Regions from separate parts of the Janthinobacterium sp. DSP2-3-3 genome, predicted to be linked through region 2. Evidence: predicted binding sites of a transcription regulator. Region 2 holds the regulator's gene; the other holds the start of a gene.
The links. The regulator NrdR, encoded in region 2, represses ribonucleotide reductase genes. The targets are predictions, from matches to a motif close to CACNANATNTNGTG.
Positions count from the first base shown of each region.

Region 1: the regulator NrdR is predicted to act here: its motif matches at 2,040-2,053, upstream of ACP7DE_RS10460 (ribonucleoside-diphosphate reductase subunit alpha).

Region 1 covers NZ_JAFCWA010000004.1:320,853-326,476, forward strand. Annotated here, with positions in the region: gene ACP7DE_RS10445 (PP0621 family protein) at 1-151, shown strand, start outside; gene ACP7DE_RS10450 (sigma-54 interaction domain-containing protein) at 266-1,315, shown strand; gene ampD (1,6-anhydro-N-acetylmuramyl-L-alanine amidase AmpD) at 1,315-1,926, shown strand; gene ACP7DE_RS10460 (ribonucleoside-diphosphate reductase subunit alpha) at 2,309-5,263, shown strand; gene ACP7DE_RS10465 (ribonucleotide-diphosphate reductase subunit beta) at 5,488-5,624, shown strand, end outside.
Region 2 covers NZ_JAFCWA010000018.1:11,546-17,169, forward strand. Annotated here, with positions in the region: gene ACP7DE_RS25845 (pilus assembly protein) at 1-202, opposite strand, end outside; gene ACP7DE_RS25850 (pilus assembly PilX family protein) at 199-843, opposite strand; gene ACP7DE_RS25855 (PilW family protein) at 856-1,824, opposite strand; gene pilV (type IV pilus modification protein PilV) at 1,830-2,414, opposite strand; gene nrdR (transcriptional regulator NrdR) at 2,669-3,133, opposite strand; gene glyA (serine hydroxymethyltransferase) at 3,277-4,521, opposite strand; ZMP/ZTP riboswitch at 4,633-4,759, opposite strand; gene ybgC (tol-pal system-associated acyl-CoA thioesterase) at 5,075-5,476, shown strand; gene tolQ (protein TolQ) at 5,524-5,624, shown strand, end outside.

The sequences.
Region 1 (5,624 bases), on a different contig from region 2:
GCAGCCGTTTGCGCCGCCGGGCCGGCCGCAGGAATTGCCGGATGCCGAGCTGATGCTGTGTTGCGCCCATTGCGGCGTGTACTATCCGGTCTCCGAAAATGTGCAGGCCAAGGGGCACGATTACTGCAGCCACGCGCACGCCACGCTGTAAGGGGAAGCGCGCGCCGCGTTGCTCATCCGTATCGTAACGTCCTCCGGCAGCAGTCCGGCGTAGCATCTGCAGCAAGCGGTTTGCCACCGCCCTCGCAGAAAGGCGCGCTCCCCTATGCCCAGTCCCAACCCGCAGACCGCGACCGCCGCCGGCAACACGGCGGCCAGCGGCCTGCCGTCGGCGCCGCAACTAGGTGGCAATTCGCTGCCCATGCAGGCACTGCGCTCGCAGATCGGCCGCATCGCCCGCTGCGGCGCGCCGGTGGCCATCCGCGGCGAATCAGGCACGGGCAAGGAATTGGCGGCACGCGCCATCCACGCGCAGGGGGCGCGCGCCAGCGCCCCGTTTATCGCCGTCAACTGCGGTGCCATTCCCGAAGCGCTGATGGAAGCCGAATTCTTCGGCTGCCGGCCGGGCGCCTATACGGGCGCGCTGCACGAACGTCAGGGATTCTTCCAGGCAGCCCATGGCGGCAGTTTGTTGCTTGATGAAGTCGATGATCTGCCGCTGGCCATGCAGGTGAAGCTGTTGCGCGTGCTGCAGGAGCGCCGCGTGCGCAAGCTGGGCGGCAGTAGCGACGAAGCCGTTGACGTGCGCATCCTGTGCGCCAGCCAGCATGGCCTGGCGCGCGGCGTGGCCGCCGGCACGTTTCGCCAGGATCTGTTTTTCCGGCTCAATGTCATCGAGTTGGCGCTGCCGCCGCTGCGGGAGCGGCGCGGCGATCTGCAGGTATTATGTGAGGCAATCCTGGCGCGTCTGGCACCGGGCCAGGCCGTGAGCCTGGCGCCGCCGGTGCTGGCGGCCCTGACCGCGTATGCGTTTCCCGGCAATGTGCGCGAACTTGAAAATATGCTGGAACGGGCGCTGGCTTTTGCAGATGGCGGCGTGATCGCGCTCGATGGGCTGGGGCTGCAGTCGGCGGCGGGCATCACCCCGTTGCAGGCGGGGCCGGCCTTGCCGGAACGGCAACTGTGCCTGCCGGGCATGGCCGTGTGCGGCGTGCCGCTGGATGTGTATTTGCGCCAGGTCGAGCGCGACATGATCATGCAGGCGCTGGTGCAGGCGTGCTATCACCGCGTACGGGCGGCGCGCCAGCTGGGGCTGAGCGTGCGCCAGTTGCGTTACCGCATGCAGAAATTGACGATACAGGAAGCGCTACCTTGATGACAGCATGGACGATAGATGAAGACGGCTGGTGTGACGGCGCGCTGCGCTATGACTCGCCGTACCAGGATGCGCGCCCGGACGGTGCGCAAGTCGACTTGCTGGTGATCCATAACATCAGCTTGCCGGGCGGCCACTTTGGCGGACCACATGTGTCGGACTTGTTTACCGGTCGGGTAGATTATAATGCCGATCCTTCTTTCGCCGACCTGCGTGGCTTGCAGGTGTCGGCGCACTTTTTTGTGCGGCGCGATGGTGCGCTGTTGCAATATGTTTCTGCTGATCAACGTGCCTGGCATGCTGGCGCATCCACCTTCGAAGGACGCCCGCAGTGCAATAGCTATTCCATCGGTATCGAAATGGAAGGCGCGGACTTTGTCCCCTTCCAGCCGCAGCAATATCGCGTGCTGGCGGCGCTGACGGCGGCGCTGGTGGCGCGCTATGGCTTGTCCCAGGTGCGCGGCCACGAGCATATTGCACCGGGGAGGAAAACGGATCCGGGACCGTTTTTTGACTGGCATTTTTATCAAGAATGCTGGTTGGAAACTGTGCGCGGGCAGCCTGCGTTAGCGCTTACTACGCGGGGATTGGGCTTTCCATCCAAGCCCTGAAAAGTCAACCGAAATCGTATATGAAAATACAAAAAATTACGCTGGCGGATGCCGGAAAACTATTGCATCGCCTTTCGATGGGCACTACAATTAGTGCATAACTTGGATTTAAAGACTATATGTAGTGCCATCACAGACGTTTTCAGAATTATTACCAAAGCTACCCTGCTTGTTGATATGGCAACGGGAACTGGCGTTTCACCACCCTTGATCGTGTTTCGCGCCAGCCGGGCTGTACAGGTTGGCCGCATGATTTTTGGTTGTAAATTATTTACTATTTAGCAACAAACACCTGAAGAAACCCTGACCATCGGGCGTTCTATTCAACAACACACGCGGCAGCAAAACTGCAGGCTGACTTTAGCTGACAACGGGAGCTTCAATGCAATCACCACAAGATATTTCCATCCATCCAACGCCAGTATCGCCAGCGCCAGGCGCGGCCAATAGCGTGGCGAGCAAGGGCGCGGCATTGGGCGACTATCGCATCATCCGCCGCAACGGCGCGGTGGTGGCATTTGAGCCTTCGAAGATCGCCATCGCCATGACCAAGGCGTTTTTGGCCGTTAACGGCGGCCAGGGTGCCGCCTCGGCACGCATCCGCGACCTGGTGGAACAACTGACCGATGGCGTCGTCGCCGCGCTGGTACGCCGCCATCCGGGTGGCGGCACCTTCCATATCGAAGACGTGCAAGACCAGGTGGAACTGTCGCTGATGCGTTCGGGCGAGCACGACGTGGCGCGTGCCTACGTGCTGTACCGTGCCAAGCACATGGAAGAGCGTCGCCTGCAGAAGGAAGCGCTGGGCGCTTCCGCGCAAGTGACCGCACCCCAACTGAACGTGCTTGATAATGGCGTGCGCCGTCTGCTGGACATGCAGGAAGTGCGCGACCTGATCAACGCCGCCTGCGCCGGCCTGGAAAAGCACGTCGATGCCGACGCCATCCTGGCTGAAACGGTGAAGAACCTGTACGACGGCGTGCCCGTCGAAGAGCTGCACAAGTCGGCCATCCTGGCGGCGCGCGCGCTGATGGAAAAAGATCCGGCCTACAGCCAGGTCACGGCCCGCATCCTGCTGCACACGGTGCGCAAGGAAGTGTTCGGCAAGGAAGTGCCGCAAGCGGCCGCTGCTGCCGAGTACCTGACGTATTTCCCGCAATATATCGCCAAGGGCATCGCCAACGAGCTGCTGAACCCGGTACTCGCCAGCTTCGACCTGGAACGCCTGGCCAAAGCCATCGTTGCCGACCGCGACTTGCAATTCGGCTACATCGGTCTGCAAACCCTGTATGACCGCTACTTCCTGCACATCCATGACGTCCGCATCGAAATGCCGCAAGCGTTCTACATGCGTGTGGCCATGGGCCTGTCGCTGAACGAAGCGGACCGCGAAGCGCGCACCATCGAGTTCTACAATCTGCTGTCCTCGTTCGACTTCATGAGCTCGACCCCTACCCTGTTCAACTCGGGCACCCTGCGCTCGCAGCTGTCGTCGTGCTACCTGAGCACCGTCTCGGACGACCTGGAAGGCATCTACGACGCCATCAAGGACAACGCGCTGCTGGCCAAGTACGCCGGCGGCCTGGGCAACGACTGGACGCCAGTGCGCGCCCTGGGCGCCCACATCAAGGGCACCAACGGCAAGTCGCAAGGCGTGGTGCCGTTCCTGAAAGTGGTTAACGACACGGCCGTGGCAGTCAACCAGGGCGGCAAGCGCAAGGGCGCCGTCTGCGCCTACCTGGAAACCTGGCACATGGACATCGAGGAATTCCTCGACCTGCGCAAGAACACGGGCGACGACCGCCGCCGCACGCACGACATGAACACGGCGAACTGGATTCCCGACATGTTCATGAAGCGCGTCATGGAAAAAGGCGAGTGGACCCTGTTCTCGCCGAGCGAAACGCCAGACTTGCACGACTTGGTGGGCAAAGCCTTTGAAAAGGCTTACCTGGGCTACGAAGCCAAGGCAGCCGCCGGCGAAATCCGCTCGTTCAAGAAAGTCCAGGCGCTGGACCTGTGGCGCAAGATGCTGTCGATGCTGTTTGAAACGGGCCACCCATGGATCACGTTCAAGGATCCTTGCAACATCCGCAGCCCGCAGTCGCACGTCGGCGTCGTCCACAGCTCGAATCTGTGCACCGAAATCACGCTGAACACGGGGCCTGACGAAATCGCCGTCTGCAACCTCGGTTCCGTGAACATGCCGGCGCACATGAAGGAAGGCAAGCTCGATCACGTCAAGCTGGCCAAGACCATCCGCACCGCCATGCGCATGCTCGACAACGTCATCGACATCAATTACTACGCCGTCGAGAAGGCCCGCAATTCGAACATGCGCCATCGTCCGGTCGGCATGGGCGTCATGGGCTTCCAGGATTGCCTGCACATGATGCGCATCCCGTTCGCCTCGGACGCAGCGGTCAGCTTCGCCGACACCTCGATGGAAGCGGTCTGCTACTACGCCTACCTGGCGTCGACGGAACTGGCCGAAGAGCGCGGCCGCTATGAATCGTATGCCGGTTCGCTGTGGGACCGTGGCATCCTGCCGCAAGACTCGGTGAAACTGCTGGCGGAAGAGCGCGGCGGCTACCTGGAAGTCGATTCCTCGTCGGCCATGGACTGGACGCCGGTGCGCGAACGCATCGCCAAGTTCGGCATGCGCAACTCGAACTGCGTGGCGATCGCCCCGACGGCGACGATTTCGAACATCATCGGCGTGTCGGCCTGTATCGAGCCGACGTTCCAGAACCTGTACGTGAAATCGAACCTGTCGGGCGAATTCACCGAGATCAACGGCTATCTGGTGCGTGACCTGAAGGCACGCGACTTGTGGGATGAAGTCATGATCTCCGACCTGAAGTACTTCGACGGCTCCCTGGTAAAGATCGACCGCATCCCGCAAGACCTGCGCGACATCTACGCTACGGCCTTTGAAGTGTCGCCAAGCTGGCTGGTGGAAGCGGCTTCGCGTCGCCAGAAGTGGATCGATCAGGCCCAGTCGCTGAACATCTACATGGCGGGTGCTTCCGGCAAGAAGCTGGACGAGACCTACAAGCTGGCATGGCTGCGCGGTCTGAAAACCACCTACTACCTGCGTACCATCGCCGCTACCCACATGGAGAAATCGACCTCCAAGACGGGCGCCCTGAACGCCGTGGCAGTCGATGGCGGCATGTCGGCCAGCGCACAGAGCGCCCAGGCAGCGGTCATGGCGGCAGCCGCTGCCGCCGTGGTGGCACCCGTGGTGGCTGCGGCAGCAGACGACGCCGATGGTGAAGCCTGCTACCTGCGTCCGGGTGATGACGGTTTCGAAGAGTGCGAAGCCTGCCAGTAAAAACCTGCTGCGCAGCCCCCTCTCGGGTTCTGTGTTGCTCACCGTACTAAAGTACGGCTCCGCTACTCAACCCGATATCGGGCTTGCTCGCGACGGTTTTTAAAAAATTTAAAGTTGTCAGCCCAGCGCTGCTGGGCTGATTCAATGTTGTTAATGTCCGTATTGTCCGATTCAACGGGCCTGTTGCGGATCGCCGGCTTGCCGGCATGGAAAGGAAGAAGATTATGTCGTTGTCCTGGGATGATGAAAACACGTCGGCAGCAGTGCCGCGTCCGGCGCAGCAAGCGCCGTTGGGAAATGCCGAATTGAACGCGCCAGCGGGCGCCGAGCCGTCCGAAGCCAATGCCGAACAAGTGGCGCG
Region 2 (5,624 bases):
TGAGCAGCAGGTTCGGCGGCACGCGCGCACCGTGCAAGCCCGCGTCGGCCCGCGCCAGCGCCACCGTGGAGGCGGCGTCCGCAGGGACGCCGGCCGCCAGGACGCCACCGCAAGTCAGGCCAACCAACAGCCGCCAGACGCGGCCTGCGCGCAGCCACGCGGACGGCAGCGCGGACGGCAAAGCGGATGACAACGCCCTCATGGCCCCGCTCCAGCCGCCTGCTTGCGGTAGTAGCTTTGCAGCACGACTTGCGTGCTTTCCTGCGCACCAAAACCGATGGCCGTGATGCGGTATACATAGCTTTCCGTGGCCAGACCGCCGGCCACTACCGCCGCCTGCGCGCCCGGCGGATGAAACGGCAGCAATTCGATGAGGTAGCGGGGCCGGCGCGACGGCAGGAAACCCTGCCCCGTCTGCATGGCGGCGCCCGTAAACTGGCCGTATGGAACCGCGCGGCTACTCCCTTCGGCGCCATCCAGGTCCATGCTCAACCAGAGCGCCGGCGCATCCGGGGCTGCGGGCAGGCACAAGCCCAGTGCGCCTGCCTCGCCGCAATCGTCCGCGAACCCTGCCGCACTGCCTGATGCGAAAAGGCTGCTGCGTCCCGGCACGCCGGGCAAGCCTTCGATATCGTTCTGCGCATCCACCAATGCCTCCTCCGCCGCCTGAAACGCGATTTGCCGGTCGCGCTCGCCGCGTGCCGCCTTTTCGCCCTGCAAGGCCATCTGCGCCGCCGATATACCCAGCAGCAGGATGATCACTAGCAAGCACAGCACATACACGAGGGTGGCGCCACCGTGGCGTACACGAACTACGCGACAGCGGACGCCCGTGCCAGCCATCGTGGCGCCCGCCTAGGCCGGCCCGTTGCGCAGCATGATGCTCGCCTGCACCAGTTGCCGCAGCCTGGCGCGCGTTGCCGCGGGCAAGGACGCGCGCGCGACGCGTACGCCCGTGTCGCCAGCGCCGTGCGCCTCGGCATACGCCTTGCCGAACAGGTCGAATTGCGCCGGCCCCAGTTCCGCCATCTTGTCCAGCTGGCCCGCCTCGCCATGCAACAGCAGCGCCACGCGCACGCTGACCACGCGCTTCCAGTGCGTGCGCCGGTGAAAATCGCGCTGGCGCGCTGCCGCATCCGCACCCGCCAGCACCAGCGCCGCATCGTAGGCGTCGAGCGCGCTGGCATTGACATACTGGTTCGCCACGCCATCGTGCAGCGTATCCGTGTCGAGCCCATACAGCACCTGAAAGCCGTCGACGCCACGGATGACGGCGTCCGCGCCCCAGCCGTTTGCGCCACGGTATTTGCAGCGCAACTCGCCCTCGCCATCGGCGCCCTGCGCCACATAGAAAATGCTCCAGCCCCGCTGCGCCTCCGTTTGCGCGGCGCCCACGCCAAAGCCGGCGCAATTGAGCACGGAACCGTCGCCGCCCGCCTCCTTGCCGGCGCCGTAATAGCGCAGGGCCAGCACGTCGCTGCCATGCAAGGCGTCGGGCAGCGCGCCGCTGATGCCCTCACTGTTCTTGCCAAGGCTGTGCGCGTCGAGTCCGGCGATATTGGCACTGTCGTACGCGGCATGGGCGACGGGCGCGGCGCTGCTGTCCCAATTCACATACGCCGTCTGGCGCACGGCGCGGGCGATGCTGTCGAGCGCATAGCGGCCGTTGTCGTCCAGGCGCGCACTGGCGGACTGGTCGCCATAACTGCCGCTGGCCGCCAGCAGCATGGTACTGGCCGCCAGCATCAGCAGCGCGCCCAGCGTCAGGGCCACCAGCAACTCGATCAGGCTCATGCCCCGATACCGGCGCCATGCGTTAGGCATGCCATTCATGCGCCGCCTCCGCCCAGCTGGAATGCCAGCCTGGGCAGCGACTCGCCTGCCGCATTCACGTCGGGCGAGCCATCGGGCAAGCGGGCGCGCCAGCCCAGCTTGATGACGATGGGCGCACCTTTGCCACCGCTACACGCCCAAGGCAAGCCCTGGGCGGCGGCATCCCAGGCAGGCGCGTCGCGGCAGATACGCAGGCGCGCGCCAGGCAAGACCGATTGCAGTTGCTGTTTCCATTCGGCGATATCGAATTGCGCCAGCTCGGCCGCGCTGCAGGCGGCAGCGCCGAAACAGTCGGGAGCGCCGCCGCCAGCGTCGGCGCCGTCCGCCGCCGCGTAGGCCACGTTCAGGTAGGAATTGCCTACATCGGGACCATGCATGAGCACGCTGTTCGCGCGTATGCGTTCGGCCATGCCGGCGGCCAGTTGCACGCCCGCCGACAGCAGCGCCGATTCATGGCGCGCGCGCAGGGCGCTCAGTTGCAGGATACTGGCACCCAGCAGACCCAGCGCCAACAGCAGCAGCGACACCAGCACCTCGACAAGGCTGCTGCCATCCATGGGACCACGCGCGCCGCTATGCATGAGCTTCTCCTGCTGAGAGAATGAAAACCGGACTGGAGCCGCGCGGACGCCCGGCCCAGCTACACGATAGGCGCGCGCAGAAACGCAGGCATGAGGCAGCGCAAACGTCGCCGAGAAAAGAAGGAAGAGAGGGAGAAAGTGAAGGAGAAAAAAACGCCTGGATTGATCAGGCGGCTTGCCAGCCGAGCGCTGGCGTGGTGAAAACGGGGCGCACAACCGGCCCCATCTTCGACAAAGTGAACGTCAGGTGAGCGTCAGGGTTTGCTGCGCGCCTGCCCCACTTCGGCAATCGCATCCTGGAACTCGGCCAGGTCTTCGAAATTCTTGTAGACGGAGGCGAAGCGGATGTAGGCGATCTTGTCCAGACGCTTGAGTTCCTGCATGACGAGTTCGCCGATATAGCCGGAATCGACTTCGCGCAAGCCGCTGGTCAGCAATTTTTCCTGGATGGATGCGATGGCCGTATCCACGGAGGCGGCCGCGACGGGACGCTTGCGCAAGGCCAGCATCAAACTGCCGCGCAACTTATCCGCAGCGAACTCCGTCCGGCTGCCATTCTTTTTGACGACGGCTGGCATGATAAGTTCAATGCGTTCGTAGGTGGTAAAACGCTTGTCGCATTTGCCGCAGCGGCGGCGGCGCCGAATGGCATCCCCGTCCTCCGATACGCGCGTATCGAGAACCTGGGTATCGCCGTGCTGGCAAAATGGACATTTCATGAGCTGGCTACAACTTTATAGTAATAATGAGGGAAATCGCCGCCCTTGTACAAAGGGCGCCCGAATCACTCCGGGCGCCCTTGGGCACGACTGGAATGTGTCAGACAGAATCTTACTCTGTATGACACATTCTGGACAAATAATTATGCGTACACCGGGTGCGCGTCAGCCAGCACTTTCACCGCCGCTTTCACGCGTTCGATGGTGGCGGCGTCATGCGGATTGTCCAGCACGTCGGCGATCAGGTTGCCCACTTCTTCCGCTTGCGCTTCCTTGAAACCGCGCGTCGTCATCGCCGGGCTGCCCAGGCGGATGCCCGAGGTGACGAAGGGTTTTTGCGGGTCGTTCGGGATGCCGTTCTTGTTGCAGGTGATGTGCGCGGAACCAAGGATGGCTTCGGCTTCCTTGCCCGTCAGGTTCTTGGCGCGCAAGTCGACCAGCATGACGTGCGATTCAGTGCCGCCGGACACGATGCGCAGGCCACGCTTGATCAGGGTTTTCGCCAGCACGTCAGCGTTCTTGATCACTTGCTTCTGGTATTCGACGAATTCAGGGCTCAGCGCTTCCTTGAAGGCGACAGCCTTGCCGGCAATCACGTGCATCAGCGGGCCGCCCTGGATGCCAGGGAAGATGGCCGAATTGATGGCTTTTTCGTGTTCAGCCTTCATCAGGATGATGCCGCCGCGCGGGCCGCGCAACGATTTATGTGTGGTCGAGGTGACGAAGTCGGCGAACGGCACCGGGTTCGGGTACAGGCCGGCGGCGATCAGGCCCGCGTAGTGGGCCATGTCGACCATGAAGTAGGCGCCCACTTCCTTGGCGATCTTGCCGAAGCGCTCGAAGTCGATCTTTTTCGAAAATGCCGACGCGCCGGCGATGATCAGTTTCGGCTTGCGTTCGCGGGCCAGGCGTTCCATCGCCTCGTAGTCGATGTCTTCTTCCGCCGTCAAGCCATACGACACCACGTCGAACCACTTGCCGGACATGTTCAGCGGCATGCCGTGGGTCAGGTGGCCGCCTTCGGCCAGCGACATACCCATGATCAGGTCGCCTGGTTTCAGCATGGCAAAGAACACGCCCTGGTTTGCCTGCGAGCCGGAGTTTGGCTGCACATTCGCGCATTCGGCGCCGAACAGTTTTTTCACGCGGTCGATGGCCAGTTGCTCGGCGATGTCGACGAATTCGCAGCCACCGTAGTAGCGCTTGCCTGGATAGCCTTCGGCATACTTGTTGGTCAGCTGCGAACCTTGCGCTTCCATGACGGCCGGCGAGGTGTAATTCTCCGACGCGATCAGTTCGATGTGGTCGTGCTGGCGCGTGTTCTCTTTTTGAATGACGGCGAACAATTCAGGATCGACGTTGGCGAGGGTGTGATCTTTTGCAAACATGTAAAAACTCCAAGTATGAGGGTGCTTGTACTGGCAGGTTGGATCGAATGAGGGGAGCCGACGTTAAGTGAATAACAACATTGGATAGGCAGCCTCTTCGTGCTTTTCCATAGTGGCTACCCAGGCGAACGGCTGATGAAAAATCTCACGTTTCCCGGTGGGTGCCCACCTTTCGCCGGTCTGCCGACCGCCACAATGTGGGGATCGCTCCGACTTTTCGCCAGTTACGTGAGACGTAATGGAATGCAAATTGTAAGTTAAGTGCCCAAATTGAGCAAGGAATGCAAGCGTACGGCTATAATCGCCGCGCGCCAAAGCAGCCCAGGCACGGCCACAAGCCGCCCCGGGGCAAGACTGCGGCTCTTAAGCTGAACTTAAACCTGGCCACGGCATGTAAGCGTATGTTACGAAGCTTGCCATTGTGTACCCTGGATTTACTATACTGCGGTGCATTTTATATGCAGCTTTTGCATGGCTATCCAGCAAGCGCCCACAGTCACAAGAAGAAAAATCGCGTAAAATGTTGCTCAATCCCACTACTGGCGCAATAAACATGCCTTCAGTCTTTACCTGGAACGTCCGTGTCTACTATGAAGACACCGACGCCGGCGGCATCGTCTATTACGCAAATTACCTGAAATTCTTCGAACGCGCGCGGACCGAATGGCTGCGCGCCATCGACGTGGGCCAGCAGGCATTGCTGGAACAGCACGACGCGATGTTCGTTGTCAAAAGCGTCAACGCCGACTATCATGCGCCAGCCAGGCTCGATGACACGGTAAGATTAACATTAAGCATAGAAAAAATGGGGCGCGCCTCCATTGTTTTCCTGCAACAAGCCTGGTGCGGCGAGCGCCTGCTGAACACGGCCCGCGTCAAAATCGGCTGCGTCGACTCGGCATTGCGCCCGTGCGCCGTGCCTGATGCAGTGGCGGCCCGCATGCGCGCCGCCTGAGCCCTACCCGCCACCCCCGGACAATTCACCCAACAGACTGCCAGCCAATGAACGTTACACAAGATCTTTCTTTCCTCGCGCTCATCTCCAATGCCCATTTGATCGTGCAACTGATCATGGCCCTGCTGCTGCTGATTTCCCTGACCAG